DNA from 4 places in the Selenomonas sp. CM52 genome. Region 3 is predicted to be linked to each of the others. Evidence: riboswitches for the same ligand, from Rfam matches in the RefSeq annotation. Region 3 holds a riboswitch; each other region holds the start of a gene.
What was found. A riboswitch is a leader RNA that binds a small molecule or an ion and turns the genes downstream of it on or off. The one in region 3 is predicted to bind cobalamin.
Positions count from the first base shown of each region.

Region 1 (3,777 bases), on a different contig from region 3:
GATCGTGCGCATACTGAAACTGCCGACGATCGAACAGATCATCCACATCGAAGACATCGCGACGCAGCGTGAGATGCAAAAAGCGCGGGACAGCCGACTGAAGCAGGGCAAGCACATCATACCCGTTCCGACGATCGAGCTGAAGCCTCATGCTTCGGGCTTCCTCATCGATCCCATCCAGTCCTTTTTCCGCCGCAACCGCACGCGTCGCCGCAAACTCGGCGAGAAGTCCATCGTGCGCCCGGTGTTCAGCTATTATGGCAAGCTCATCATCGACGATCTGGCAATTCGCGAGATGGTCGTGCGCATCGTGCATGAGAAGGAATACATCTCGAAGGTCGGTTCTGTGCGCGTGCGCCACGTCTGGAAAGGCGACGAGGATCGCGGCCTTGAGATTTCCTGTTCCGTCGTGCTGACCTACGGCAGCCATATTCCGACACTCATCAAGGAGACGCAGCAGCGCGTGAGAACGAAGGTCGAATACATGACGGGACTTTTCGTGCGCGAGGTCGACATCATGGTGCAGGCGCTTTATATCGAAGCGTAAGCTGTACGCACAACATTCAACATTCGTTTTGTGGACGCTGTGCGCCGCCTGCTCATCGAGAAGAAAAGGCGCTCCCCTTACTCTTCGAGGGGGAGCGCCTTTTTCCATGCTTTTGCGAGATCGTCGAAGCGCCAGCGCGCGTTGGCGGCGCTCGTCGAGGGCAGTGCATGAAAGGTGAGATCGTCGCGTTTTAGAAGTGGCTTGTTGGCACGGCGGAAAGTATCGGCCGATTTGCCGCCGTTCAGGCAGAAGGTGGAGAGGCGCGGATAATGCGCGAGGAGTGCGGTGAAGTCGTTGGGCTTTGCCGCGCGAATCGCTGAGTCCAAGCTGCCTTCGCGCTCGCACGAGGCGATGGAGTCCCAAAGCGCGATATGGTGGCGGAGCAGCATCTGGAGCCGCGCCGCATAGTCCTGCGGCGGCTCACCGCCCTCCAACAGATACGCCATGAGCCGCCAGAAGCGATTCTGCGGGTAGGCGTAGTATTGCTGCGCCCTGAGCGACGCCGCGCCCGGCATCGAGCCGAGAATGATATGCGTGCAGTTTGCGTCGATGCTCGGAGGAAAGCCGACGCAGGTGAAGGGAGAAGCGGGCATGAGCAGGACTCCTTTGCAGTGGAATTTGACGAATCTGCTTTTACGTCGTATAATAAGCGTGGAAAGGGTGCTACTGGTAACGGTCAGCCCCGCTAGAGAAATTTGGGTTAAGAAAGCCCGCCTCTTCCGGCAAAGACTAGGCGGGTTTTCTTATGCTTTCAGAACGATGAGGATGAAAAGCGTTACCAAGAGCAACGCAATCAAATCATTAATCGTCATAAGCAACGCCCTGCTGAGCCGTCCAAGAAGCAAGCTCAAAGGGCGCGGCTGATTGGCAAACGGCTCGTATGCGAAAACGTCCCAAGAATGCAAGCGCAAAGCGCGCCGCATGATTGGCTGACGTTGACCGCCAAGGAGGGCTAAGAATCGACCGCCACCGTTGTAGTAGCACCGTCTATATTATAGCACACTTCCAATCTTCATGGGAAGATTCCCGAAAAGGAAGCGCCTTCATGGTGCTGCGAGCGGAGCGAGCGCAGCGATGCTTCTGCAGTCGTTGGGCTGAGCATAGCTTTCATAGGAGACGAAGGGAAGGGGCTGCCTTTTGGCAGCCCCTTGTCGTTCTTCTTAAAGTGCATTGACAAGCCGAGAGTTTTGCGGTAGCATAGGGTCTGGATTAAGTCTAGTTATAATTTCATAAGTTACAGCGGAGAAAATCACGCTGTGGAGCAGGTACCCGCAAGGGTCTAAGAGAAAATCCGGTTATGCCGGAGCGGTCCCGCCACTGTGAGGGGAGCGAAGCTGCAAGGATGTCACTGGGGTACTTCCCTGGGAAGGCGCAGCCGAGCGATGAACCGAGCCAGGAGAACTGCCTGCTTGACGATCACCGTTTGACCTGCGAGCGATGGGAAGGGGATTCTTCTTTGCATCCGTGCGCCTTTGCGCTGCTGCATAAGGGAGCCTTTCTCTTCGAGGGGGAAAGGCTCTTTTTTATGGATGCTTTTCTCGCAGAAAGTTGGACTTCACTGCTATCTAAGCTTTGTCGCAGGAGGCGGTAAAGGGAGGAAAAAGTTTGAAGAAAAGTTTCTTTGCCATAGTCCTAGTCGTCGTCTGCCTGCTGCTGACGGCGTGCCGTATCGCGCCGGAGGCGGCGCAGGGCGGCGCAGGAAGCTATACGGTCACGGACAGCCAAGGTACGGTCGTCACCGTGCCTGCGAAACCACATCGCATTGTCACGCTTTCGATGAGCACGGACGAGGTCATGCTTGGTCTTGTGCCGCCCGAAGATATGGCAGCGGTAAACAGCCTCCTTGACGATCCTGTAAGCTCGAATGTTGTGGATCTTGCGAAGAAGGTGGAAAAGCGCGTCGGCAATCCGACGGTCGAAGAGCTCGTCGCGCTTTCGCCTGATCTCGTCATCGTGCCTGACTGGGGTGACCTCGCCATTGTACCGTCGCTTCGTGAAGCGGGACTTACCGTCGTCGTCTGCAAGGGCGCGAGGAATCTCGCTGAGATTAAGGAGACGATCGCGCTTCTCGCGCAGGCGGCAGGCGTGCCCGAACGCGGGGAAAAGCTCCTCGCGATGATGGACGAGCATCTTAAAGGCATAGAGAAGAAGGTCAGCGCCATCCCCGAGAGCGAGCGCAAGACAGTCGTCTTGATCTCCCTGATGTCGGGTTATGGCGGCATCGGCTCCAGCTTTGACGACGCCTGCCGCTATGCGGGCGTGAAGAACGGCAGGTCGGCGCTCGGCATCCGCGACGGCCAGGCCATGACGAAGGAGCAGCTCGTCGAGATCAATCCAGACATCCTCTTCGTGCCGACGTACAACGACCATGGGAAATTCGACGTCGACAAGTTCCGCAAGGAATACTTCGACGATCCGTCCCTGCAGACGGTCAAGGCCATCCGCGAGCATCGCCTCGAAGAACCGACGGAAGCCTATATCTACAACTGCTCGCAGGACTTCGTACTTGGCGTGCAGGAAATCGCCTATCGCGCATACGGAGACGCTTTCGCCCAAGGACGCGAAGAGCATCTCTCGGCGGTGGAATAAGGATTCATTAAAATCATCAAGGAGGAGAAATGAGCATGAAGAGCAAGAAAATCTACGGCAAGGATGGTTTGACAAGGAAGGTGTTGGCGGCTTTTTTTGCGTCGAGTCTCTGTTGCGCACCGGTGTTCGCGGCAGAAAACGATGCGGCTGACGAAGCGACAGAGAATGCAGTGAACGACCTCGGCGCGACCGTCGTGACGGCGGAGCGCATCCCGACAGAGCGCATGGACACTCCAGCCAACGTCACAGTCATCACGGCGAAGGAAATCGCTGCGAATCACTATGCAACGGTTGGCGAGGCTGTTGAGCATGTAAACGGAGTGACTGTCACGCGCATGGGCGGGCAGCAGCAGGAGATCGTTCGTCTCAATGGAGATGAACGCGTGATCGTCCTTGTCGACGGGGAGCGAGTCAACAATGATCAAGGCGCATCTTCTGGTCGTTCCAGTGCAGATCTTAATATGATTCCTTCGATGAAGAACATCCAGCGCATCGAGATTGTCAAGGGTGGCGGCTCGGCTCTCTACGGCAGCGATGCTGTGGGCGGCGTCATCAACATTATCACGAAGAAGGGCGTGAAGAATGAAACGACCGTCGACCTCAGCACGGGTTCGTGGAAGACGCACAGCCTTGAGCTGACA
Region 1 covers NZ_ALNM01000030.1:84,310-88,086, forward strand. Annotated here, with positions in the region: gene HMPREF1153_RS07955 (Asp23/Gls24 family envelope stress response protein) at 1-547, shown strand, start outside; gene HMPREF1153_RS07960 (DNA-deoxyinosine glycosylase) at 625-1,140, opposite strand; cobalamin riboswitch at 1,794-1,971, shown strand; gene HMPREF1153_RS07975 (ABC transporter substrate-binding protein) at 2,153-3,136, shown strand; gene HMPREF1153_RS07980 (TonB-dependent receptor plug domain-containing protein) at 3,172-3,777, shown strand, end outside.
Region 1: linked by a shared signal. The riboswitch ahead of HMPREF1153_RS07975 (ABC transporter substrate-binding protein) and the one ahead of HMPREF1153_RS04330 (ABC transporter substrate-binding protein) in region 3 are both predicted to bind cobalamin.

Region 2 (3,777 bases), on a different contig from region 3:
ATGACGAAGGACTACCTGAGTGCCGTCGGTTATGGCGCGATCATGGGGCTTTTGAAGAATTATGAGGTCATCAATCCCTTCGTGTCGGCGACGAACGATTCGCTCAACCGCTTGAAGCCCGGCTTTGAAGCGCCCGTCTGCATCGTCACTTCGCTCGGCTATACGCCGGAAATTCCGTCGCGCAACCGCACGATACTTGCAGGATTGATTCGCGATTTGGCGAATCCCTATGCGACGCGCTTCGAACTGCGCGCCTGCAATCCGTATTCCAATATATACCTTGTTTTGGCTGCGGTCTATTCTGCAGTGCTTGACGGTGTGAAGACCTCGATTCACCATACGACGGAGGAACTTCTGGCAGAACTTTCCAAGGAAGCGGGGAAGGAAGGCTTTTATCTTGAAAAGGATCGAGCTTATCGTAGCGAGGTCGACGTCTTCGAGGATTACACCGAAAAGGAAAGAAATCGCCTCTTCGGCGCACCACCGGCGACGGTTTGGGAAAATATGCAGGGGTTTGAGAATCATCCCGAGAAGGTCGCCGCCATCACGGTGGGCGGCGCTCTGCGTCCGCAGATCATCGAGGCGTTCAAGGCGGGCGCTCTCCTGCGCTGGAAGACGGAACTCATCAGCCGCATCATTCCTGAGAACCGCGACATCGTGCGCAAGGCAAAGGAAGTGCAGGCGACCTTCGTGACGGATCAGGATTCCTACAACTGGAACAAGATCAACGGCATTCGCTCGTATCTCGCGAAGGACAGCATCGACGAAAAATCTCTGTTCACGCTTCTCACCAAGGCCTTGCACGAAGGCGATTACGCCGTGGCGTCGGGTCTGCAGGTGGAGATGTATGACAAGATCGAGGAACTCAAGGCGCTTTATGACGCCTATATCAAGAATATGATCTGATGGATTGCCGCCAAAAAGCGCCTTTGCGGGCGCTTTTTGGCGGCAATTGCGTTTCTTAATAAATATGGTACGTCTTCCAGGGAATCTGCTCGACCTTGATCGTCTTTAGAAAATCGACGATGTCCTTTCTGCCATAGTAGCGCGGATTGCCGTCCTTGTCCTGCGACATCAGTACGATGGGCATGTTGCGGAAGAAGGGGGCGATCTCATTGCGGAACGATACGGCGCGAGCCGTGTACTGCGTGACGTGGGGCTTGACGACGACGATGGCGAAGGTCACGCCCTGCTCGATGATGACGGATCCATGAACTTTGATCATGCTGTGTCTCCTTGTGCAATTTTGAAGAATCGTAGAAAATCGTAGAAAATCTATGCAGAATCAAACCATATTTTTATTGTAAAAGACTTCGGGAGTATTGACAATCCCCAATAAACAGAGTTAATATAAAGATGAAAACAACATATTGTTGGAGACAGGTGTCGCAAGACTTAATAGGGAATTCGGTAGAAGCCGGAGCGGTCCCGCCACTGTAAGAGGAGTCCTTCATAAAAGGCCACTGGAGAAATCTTTGGGAAGGCATGATCGGACGATGAATCTGAGCCAGGAGAACTGCCTGTTTTGACATCACCGTCAGCGCGATTTGCGCTGGTACCTGCGAGCGATGGGTAGGGGATTTTGTCGTTTCACGGCAGGCTCTCCGGCGCAGATTTGCACCGGATTTTTTATTGGAAAATGCACTTTGCACGGACATGATGTGCAGAAGAGATTTCCTGCAAGCCTGTTCACGAAAATGATGAAGCCGCCCTCGACTGCAGGGCGGCTTTTTGTTGTATTCCGTATTATTTCAAGGGAGGCTGTGGAAATATGAGCAATGAGACAAAGGGTCAGGACGAGAATCTTGACCTGCAGGCCATCTTGAAGAAGGCCGAACAGCAAACGAGTTTCCCCGATGTGCCGCTCGACGAATTCGAACCGCCGACGTATGACGAGTGGAAAGAGGCATGCGTCGCACTCTTGAAGGGGGCGCCCTTCGAGAAAAAGATGTTCACGAAAACGTACGAGGGCATCACATTCGAGCCGATGTACACCCACAAGATGACGGACGAGATCCTGCCGAGGACGGACTTTCCCGGCATGGACAACTTCCTGCGCGGTGTGCGTCCGAACGGCTATATCGAACAGCCTTGGGGCATCGCGCAGTCGTGCGACGAGACGCTGCCCGAGGAGAACAACGAACTCTTGCACCGCGAAGTGGACAAGGGTTCGACGATCTACAACATCCGCCTCGATTCGGCAACGCTCCTCAACAAGGATGCCAAGGATGCTGAAAAAATCGGCGATGAAGGCTGCAATATCACAACGGTTGAGGATATGCACACGACGCTCAACGGCTTGAAGCTCGACCAGCATCCGCTCTACATCTATGCGGGCGCTTCGTCCCTGCCGATGCTGTCTCTCGTCGCTGCGTCCGTCAAGTCTGACGGCGGTGACCTCGCAAAGCTCGGCGGCTTCGTGGGAGCAGACCCCTTGGGCGAGTTGATTCAGCGCGGCGAGAATTACGCTTCGCTGCCACAGCTCTATGATGAGATGGCGGAGGCTGCTCTCTGGGCAAAGCAGTATGCGCCGAATCTCAAGACGATCATGGTGCGCAGCGATGCCGTTTCGCGCGGCGGCGCCAACGATGTGCAGGAAGTCGCCTCGACGCTCGCCGTCGGCGTCGCGTACTTGCGTGCCCTCATGGAGCGCGGGCTTACGGTCGACGAGGCGGCAGGGCAGATGATGTTCGGCTTCTCGATGGGCGCGAACTTCTTCCTGCAGATTGCGAAGCTTCGTGCGGTTCGCCCGATTTGGGCGCAGATCGTCAAGGCGTTCGGCGGCGGAGAAGAGGCGCAGCGCATCCACGTACATGCACGTCCCGCACTGTTTTTCAAGACGGTTTACGATCCTTACGTCAACATGCTGCGCAACACGACGGAGATCTTCTCCGGTGTCGTCGGCGGACTTGACTCCTTTGAGAACGCTCCGTTCGATGAGCCGATTCGCAAGGGTGATGAGTTCTCGCGCCGCATCGCGCGCAATGTGCAGATCATGCTGCAGGAAGAATTCGGCCTTATGCAGCCGATTGATCCAGCGGGCGGCTCTTGGGCAGTCGAGACGCTGACGAAAGAAATTCAGGAAAAGATTTGGGCAGAATTCCAGACGATCGAGGGCAAGGGCGGTATCGTCAAGGCTCTCGAAGTCGGCTATGTGCAGGAAGAAGTCGCAAAGACGCTTGAAGATCGCTTCAAGAAGCTCGAACTGCGCAGAGATCGCATCGTCGGCAACAATATGTATCCGAATATGACGGAGAAACTGCTCGATCCGCGCACAGAGGATGTGGCGGAACTTATGGAAAAGCGCAAGAAGGATGTCGAAGCCTATCTCGCCGATGTGGACGAGACATTCAAAAAGGAGTGCCTCACGGCATTGAAGAGTGCGGGCAAGGGCGAGAAGGCGGAGGCTGCTGTCAAGGCGGCGAAGGCCGGTGCGACGATTGCGGAGCTTCGCGAGGCCTTGCAGACGGGCGAGGCAGCCGAGAAGATCACGGCAATTGGAGCGCACCGCTGGAGCGAGCGCTATGAAGCTCTGCGCCGCATCACCGAGGAGTATAGGGACAGCCACGACGGCGATAACGTGAAGATCTTCCTCGCGAATATGGGCCCCATTCCGCAGCACAAGGCGCGTGCCGATTTCTCGACGAGCTTCCTGCAGGTCGGAGCCTTTGAAGTGCTGTTGAACGACGGCTTCAAGACGACGGACGAAGCGGCTGCCGCCGCCAAGGAGTCGGGCGCCGATGCTGTCGTCATCTGCTCGACAGATCCGACGTATCC
Region 2 covers NZ_ALNM01000028.1:18,556-22,332, reverse strand. Annotated here, with positions in the region: gene HMPREF1153_RS06755 (glutamine synthetase) at 1-906, shown strand, start outside; gene HMPREF1153_RS06750 (hypothetical protein) at 962-1,225, opposite strand; cobalamin riboswitch at 1,365-1,539, shown strand; gene HMPREF1153_RS06745 (methylmalonyl-CoA mutase family protein) at 1,772-3,777, shown strand, end outside.
Region 2: linked by a shared signal. The riboswitch ahead of HMPREF1153_RS06745 (methylmalonyl-CoA mutase family protein) and the one ahead of HMPREF1153_RS04330 (ABC transporter substrate-binding protein) in region 3 are both predicted to bind cobalamin.

Region 3 (3,777 bases):
GAGTACAGGGGCGCGATAGATGAACGATGTGCCGAAATCACCATGCAAAATATTCCCCGCCCAAAGCAGGAAGCGTTCGAGCGGCGGCTTGTCAAAGCCCCAATAAGAGGCAATGAGCGCATGCTGCTCCGCCGATGCCGCCTTATTGATAAAGTACGCGTCGATGGGATCGATGGGCGAATTGGCGAGCAGGATAAAACTGATGACGCTCACCGCAGCGAGGAGGAGCACAAGCCGAAACAGATTGCCCCCAAGAAAGCAGAAGATTCTCTTATCCATTTACTTCCTCCACTGCCATTCGTCAAGTGTTATAAGGATCCCCATGCCCTGTCCGCGCTCACCCGCACGCAGCTGACCGAGATCGAGCTGATTGTTGACGAAATACGGCATCTGAACCGTCGCAATCCAAAGATAGGGGATATCGACCTTCGGCCCTGTCATGCCATCCCACTGTGCCGCACGGAACTCGCGCAGCATCTCCTCATCGGTCGCAGCGGCAAGTGCCCGATCGATATGCACATCAACCGTCGGGTTGCGATACATGGCAGAGTTGTTGATGACATTCACCCCGACCTGCGAGGAATGGAAATAATTGTAGATCACTTGCGGCGTATAGTCGCCGCCCGCCCATACCGTCGGGATGTTGCGCGCTATCTTGCGGGCCTCCGACCATGGCGTCGACTTTGCGATGATGTTGATGCCGAGCTTCTTCGCATCCTGTGCAAGCGCCACCGCTGTATTGTAACGCTGCAGGTCATTGGAACGGCCATTGATGACGAATTCCGCCTTCTGCCCGTTCTTCTCGCGAATGCCGTCGCCGTCCGTATCCACCCAGCCCGCAGCCTCAAGAATCTTCACGGCTTCGTCCACGCGGTTGTCCGATTCCTGCAAATCGTTATTCGCCCAAGAAAGAGCTTCTGCAAAATTCATCGTCGGCTTTCCGAAACCGTCGAGCGCGTTCTCAATGATCGCCTTGCGGTCAATGCCGATATTGAGCGCCTGGCGGATGGCAGGATCGCTCGTCACATTGTTGCCGACCAGCATGCCGTTTTCGTCATGCTCCGGCTCCTGCGGCATATTGACGCAGAAGCTGTCGATGGTGTCCATCACTACCAATTTCATATTCGGCACGCTTGCCGCCGCAAATTCGGGCGGTGCAAAGACGAGATCGACCTGTCCGGACTGCGCTGCTGCAAGCACAGCATCATTGCCCAGATTCAGCGCCGTCACCTTTTTCAGCTTCGGCTTTTCTCCGTAATAATATTCGTTCGGCTCCATCACAAGCTGCTGTTCCTTTTGGAACGAGACGACCTTCCAGGGACCGCTGCCGACCGGCGCCGTCGCATACCCTTCTTTATAGGCGTGCTTCGGCACAATGCCGAGGGATGCCGCCGTTTCGAGGAAAACAGACCACGGGCGTGACAGCTTGAACTCCACCTGCGTCGGGGACAGGGCGCGCACCGACTCCATCGCGGTCAGATCCACGGCGCTGGCCGCCTTCTTCGCCGTTTCGTAGGTAAAGACGACATCCTCTGCCGTCAGCGGCTGACCGTCAGAGAATTTCGCATCATCCCGGATCGTAAAGGTATACTTCAGCCCATCCTCTGAACGTTCAACGTTTGTAGCCAGCTCCTTGATGAGCTGATTCTTTTCATCATGTCCCATCAATGCGCTGTGGAACGGATCCGGCCCCCAGAGACCCCATCCCATCGTCGGATCGAAACCCTCGCCTACCATATACTTGCCGACCGAGATCACGATTTCGCCCTTCTCTGCGCGCTCGTTTTTCGCCTGATCCGCGCCTCCGCAGCCGACGGTGAGCATCATCATCGCCGCCAGCAGAAACATACAAAGTTTCCTCACTGTCATGCCTCCTCGCATATAACACCCAATACTCACAGCATACCTTCCTCCAGACAATCCTATCATTCTGCGCCTTCCATCCACCTCCTTCCATCACTTTCGCCCAGACATATAAAAAGCCTCTTTGCTAAAGAGCAAAAAGGCGCACGAAACACGAGCCACGCCTTCCTGTCTCTCGCAGGAATAATAACAGCGCTTCGATCGGGCAGTTCTTCTGGCTCTGCATCCTCGTCTTCCTCGCCTTCCCAGTTTCCCAGTGACATCATGAGGTCGACTCTGCATTACAGCTGCGGAACAGCGCAGGTCTTTCACCTGCTTCTCTATTAAGCGCAGCGCGCACCCGATCGGCAAAATATGAAGTTGTTTTCGGATTCAGCTTACAATAAAACGAACAATGTGTCAATGGGCGTTGAGGAGCTGAAACGCCCATCGGTTACAGCTTTTTGCGTTCCCTCGCCTTCTGCAAGAGCAGCGCCGCCTCTTCAAATGCGTCGGGCAGGTACGCTTCCTCCCATTCGCGCCCGCGCTTCTCCCATGCCTTGATCGCCGTCCACTCCGTCAGAGACTTGCCCGCCGCATCCTTGACAGGCTCGCCAAACACATGCGGATGGCGGCGCACCATCTTTTCTGCAGCGGCTCTCGCTGCATCCTCCAACGTGAAAAGCCCCGCCTCTTCTGCAAGCTGTGCGTGAAAGATCACTTGCAGCAGGAGATCGCCAAGCTCTTCGCGCAAGTTGTCCGCCTTCCCCGTCTCCCTTAAGATGTTGATGCCGCAGAGTACCTCGACCGCCTCCTCTATGCAGCCTGGCTTGATGCTCTCATGCGTCTGCTTCCGATCCCATGGGCAGCCATGTTCGGAGCGCAGCGTGCGCACAATATCCTGCAATCGCTCAACGTATGTCATAAATCTTCCTCGCATTCAACAAAATCCGCTCCATAAGGAAAACCCCGCCGCAACATGCGTGCAGCGGGGCAACAACAATCTCTCAAAGCCAATCGGCAAGCTTCTCTACACCCACACGCTCGGCATGACGCGGCGAGGGCGCAGCATCCTCGGCAGGATAGCCGACGGGAAAAATCGCCACAAGCTCATAATCCGCCATCTCGGGGAAAAACTCCTTGAGTTTCGGCGCATCGAAATGCGCGACCCACGTCGTCCCAAGTCCCAAGTCTTCAATCGCCAGCATCATATGCGTCGCCGCAATGCTCGCATCCACATCGGCGAAGTTTTTCTTGTCAGAGGGACGTACCCAAGCATCATCCGCCTTGCTGCCCACAACAAAGGCGACGGGTGCGCCGAAGATGAAGGATGTCGTCTGTGAAACCTTCTCCATCGCCTCAGCGCTCTCAAGAAGCCAGATATGAAGCGGCTGATTGTTGTGGGCGGTCGGCGCGAGATTCCCCGCCTCCAAAATCTTTTGCAGCTTCTCCTCCTCCACGGGCTGCGCCGAAAGCTTGCGGCAAGAATAGCGCTTTTTCGCCAAATCAAGAAACGACATAAAGAACTCCTCCTCTACGAAAAATGCACATCCATACATCTTTGATATATTCTAGCATAACCTCCCAAGAGGTCAAGGCGCAGACCGATCGGCTAGTTTTCCCTCCGTCCTACGCCAACCTCTTGCATTTCATGCCACGATTTCGCCCTCGCGATAAAATCTGCGAGCACCTGCTCGGAGAGACGCGGTTCTTCCTTTTTTTGCTGCTCTGTTGGAACATCCTTGATTTTTTGATAAAGCGCCGCCTCGTGCGCAAAGCTTCCTTCGCGCTGCGCTTTCACCATCGCGAGGGACGTTTCCGCCGACTCCGCATATTGAGCAAAGAGCTGGAGCTGCGGCAGGCATTCGGCAAGAGTTTCCGGTGGAAGCTTCTCCTTCAACTGCTTGGCAGCACGCTTCAGGCGACGAAATTCCT
Region 3 covers NZ_ALNM01000019.1:99,448-103,224, reverse strand. Annotated here, with positions in the region: gene HMPREF1153_RS04335 (ABC transporter permease) at 1-279, opposite strand, end outside; gene HMPREF1153_RS04330 (ABC transporter substrate-binding protein) at 280-1,869, opposite strand; cobalamin riboswitch at 2,050-2,222, opposite strand; gene HMPREF1153_RS04325 (MazG nucleotide pyrophosphohydrolase domain-containing protein) at 2,297-2,767, opposite strand; gene HMPREF1153_RS04320 (nitroreductase family protein) at 2,850-3,362, opposite strand; gene HMPREF1153_RS04315 (protein O-GlcNAcase) at 3,455-3,777, opposite strand, start outside.

Region 4 (3,777 bases), on a different contig from region 3:
AAGGCCTCGCCCATGCCGTAGCGCATGACGACCCAGCCAAAATAGTTCTCCGTCGGCTCCAGGCTGTCGGCGAAATTCGTCACGCCAACCTTAAGCGTCGAGTTATCCGCCTTGTCTGAACCGCAGCCCGCAAAGATTGCGGCGGAGAATACCAAGGTGAATACAAGGAAAAGCCATCGTTTCATTTTGTTCACAAAAATACCCCTTTCTTAATTTGCCTTTTTGGGATCCATGACATCGCGCAGACTGTCGCCCCAAAGATTGAAGACGGCGACGACGACGAGGATGGCGACGCCCGGATAGACCATGAGCCAAGGCGCTGTCTGGATGAACTGCCGCCCCTCGTTGAGCATGAGTCCCCACTCGGGCGTCGGCGGCTGTGCGCCGAAGCCGAGAAACGACAGGCCGGCAATCTCCATCATCATGGCGCCGATGTCCGTCGCTGCCGTCAAGATGATCGTCGGCAGAAGATTCGGCGCGATGTGACGCCAAATGATCATCGAAGTGCGCGTGCCGTTCGTGACGGCGGCAGAGAGGAAGTCCTGCTGCGCCAGCTTGAGCGTCAGGCTGCGCGCCAGTCGCGCGTACCTCGTCCAACCGACGGCGGAAAGCGCCAGAATCGTGTTCGCGATGCTGCCGCCGAGCATGCCGGCGATGGCGATAGCAAGCACGATTCCCGGGAAAGCCAGCACCATGTCCGTGAAGCGCATGAGCAAGGTGTCGACCTTGCCGCCCGTAAAGCCGGCGATGATGCCGATGAGCGTGCCGACGACGGACATGATGAAGACGATGCCGAGCGCCATGGCGATGGAAATCCTCATGCCGTAGAGGATGCGCGTGAAGGAATCCCTGCCGAGCTTGTCCGTGCCGAAGAGATGCTCCGACGACGGCGGCAGAAGCGACGTCTGCATCGAGGACGTGTACGGGTCGTAAGGCGCCAGATACGGCGCGACGACCGCTGCCAAAATGAGCAGAACGACCAAGACTGAATAAAGATAGAAAAGTTTTCTGTCCTTCGCCATCAGCGTCCCCCCCTCTTCAAGCGCGGATCAAGCTTCGCGTAAGAAATATCGACGAGGAGGTTGATAAGCATGTAGAGTATGGCAATCCACAGCACGAACCCCTGCACCAGCGGATAGTCGCGCATCTCGATCGCATGAACGGCCATCTTGCCGAGTCCCGGCCACGAGAATACCATCTCGATGACGGCGACGCCTCCCAAGAGCCAGCCGATGGCAAGCCCCAGGAGCGTCACGAGCGGCAGGCAGGCGTTCGGCAGCACATGACGCCAAAGGATGCGCTGCATGGAAAGACCACGCGCCTTCGCGCCGATGACGTAGTCCTGTCCAAGCTCTTCGAGGACAGCCGTGCGCACCTGCCGCGTATACTTCGCCGACATGACGACGGCGAGCGTGAACGCAGGAAGCACGATGCCTCGCGCCGTGATGTCACCGCCCGCAATCGGGAAGAGATGCAGCTTCAATCCGAAGATATAGAGCAGCACGAGTCCGATCCAAAAGCCCGGCATTGAGACGCCGAAGAAGGACAGCACGCGGATCACATAGTCAATCCAGCGGTTGCGGTAAAGAGCTGCGACGATGCCCAATGGCAGGGAGATCAAGACCGTCATAGCAGTCGCAGCTACGGCGAGCGCCAGCGTGCCCGGCAGGCACTGCATGAGCTTGTCGAACACGGGGATCTTCGCCGAATATGAGCGTCCCATGTCGCCTTGCAGCACGCCGCCCAGCCATCTCCCATACTGCACGAGAAACGGCTGATCGAGTCCCAGCTCCTTGCGCGTCGCATCGATCGTTTCCTGTGACACGACGGAATCGCCGACCTCCAAGAGCGTTTCCGCAGGATCGCCCGGCGAGAGATACGTCAGGCTGAATGTCAGGAAGCTCACGCCAAAGAGCGTGATGAGCATCTGACACAGGCGGCGTATCAATTCTTTTCCTTTCAATGCAATACCTCATCTCCTTAAAAATCATATAAAAAAGACATTTGCGACCGAATCCTCAGAATCGGTCTCTATAAGGAAACGCCCATCTATCCGGCATTTCCATAAAAAAACGCATGTCCGTCAACCAAGACAAGACATGCGGATTTTTCCTGCAAGCGCAAAACACCAAGGACATATTCCCCCGTCGGAACACACCTTGGCATCCATCTCCCCATCTCTCGTAAGTCAAGCAATGAATCTTATCATAAGCAGGCTTTCTGGCTCTCGGATCATCGTTTGTTTCCGTCTTCCCGGGTTTTCCCCAGTGACATGTCAGGAAGTGCCGATGCATTCAGCACTTTCATCAGAAACAGTGATTTCAGCGTTTCCCATGGAAACAAATTCCCCGATTACAGCTGCGGGACAGCATGGGTCTTTCACCCATTTTCCTCTCATCGCTCGCCGATATACATCGGCGACACTTATGACGTCTGTATGAATTTTTGAGAAAACAATTACTATCGGTAATTATATAGCAAAGTTCCTATCATGGCAAGCGCACGAAAAAATTTTCTTTAAGAAACATTATTTCTCCCTGCGATATACCTGCACGCTCAGCCATCCTCCTGCTGCTCCATCTGTCGATGCATAAAATCTCTGCCAAACACCTTGAGGGTGTAGTAAAGGCCGATGAAGAACGGGATGTACTCGGCGATGAGCCGCCAGCAAACGGCGAGGATGCCGACGGTGCCTGCCGGTACGGAATCGGCAAAGAGCAAGACGAAGCCGCCCTCCGCGATGCCAGAGCCGCCGGGCGTCGGCGTGAAGTAGAGCAGCATGTTGAGGAAAATCATGCGCCCCATGACCGTGTACCAATCGGCATCTGTCACACCGAGTCCCAAAAGAAGACACGGAACGATGGCATAGATGAACATGAGACTGAAGCCTGATTCAAAAAAGATGCGAAGCATGCTCTTGGGCGAGGAAGCGAGGAGATGCACGCCCATCTTAAGATCACGATAGAAAGAGAGCAGCTTTTTGCTGCGCTTCGTGCTCAGTCGCTTCGTCAGGCGCAGGACGATGTAGTCGAACGCATTCGCGCGAAAGGCAAGCACGATGAGTGCGATGACGACGAAGGCGATGACAGAGATGAGCATCAGCGTATGATTGTCCACGCCAGGCAAGATGCCTGCGTCGTGCAGGAAAATGAACGGCATGCAGCATATAAGGAAGAGGATGGACACGAGGGTTCGCACGATGACGAGCACCGTCGCCTTGCCCGCCGGTACGCCTGCATGACGCAGGAACATGAGCTGCGCCACAGCGCCGCCCGTTGCCCCCGGCGTCAGGAGCGCGAGAAAGTAGTTGCCGAAGACCACCTGCACCGCCTGTCCCAGCGTGATGTGCTCGCCCGAGATCTTCACGAGGTGCATGAGGCGCGTGCCGTCAAGCGTCAGACCAAGGCTCACGCATAGGAGCGCAAGGGCGATGGACCACGGCTGGAACGCCGTGAGATTTTTCAACGTATGAATGTCGACCGTCGAATAGATGACGGCGCCCGAGATGAAGAAAACGAGCAGCAGCGGTACGATGAAACGCTTGCAGAACACCTTCATTTGACACCTCCTCAGAGCGGCCTGACGCAGTTTCTCAGATCATTGCTCTTTGCCGGCTGTCCGCGCCTCGCAATTCACATATTCTTCGTGACTCGCATAGGCGCTGTGATTGTGAATCGACTCAAAATTCTCGCAGGAAAGCGAGAACCAAAAGAGTCCGGGCAAAGGACGCAGGGCGAGCACGAGGTCGCGCAGGATGTCCTCGACAAACTTTGGCTG
Region 4 covers NZ_ALNM01000010.1:53,387-57,163, reverse strand. Annotated here, with positions in the region: gene HMPREF1153_RS01780 (ABC transporter substrate-binding protein) at 1-185, opposite strand, end outside; gene nikC (nickel transporter permease) at 210-1,022, opposite strand; gene nikB (nickel ABC transporter permease) at 1,022-1,963, opposite strand; cobalamin riboswitch at 2,193-2,443, opposite strand; gene HMPREF1153_RS01765 (lysylphosphatidylglycerol synthase transmembrane domain-containing protein) at 2,557-3,558, opposite strand; gene folE2 (GTP cyclohydrolase FolE2) at 3,598-3,777, opposite strand, start outside.
Region 4: linked by a shared signal. The riboswitch ahead of nikB (nickel ABC transporter permease) and the one ahead of HMPREF1153_RS04330 (ABC transporter substrate-binding protein) in region 3 are both predicted to bind cobalamin.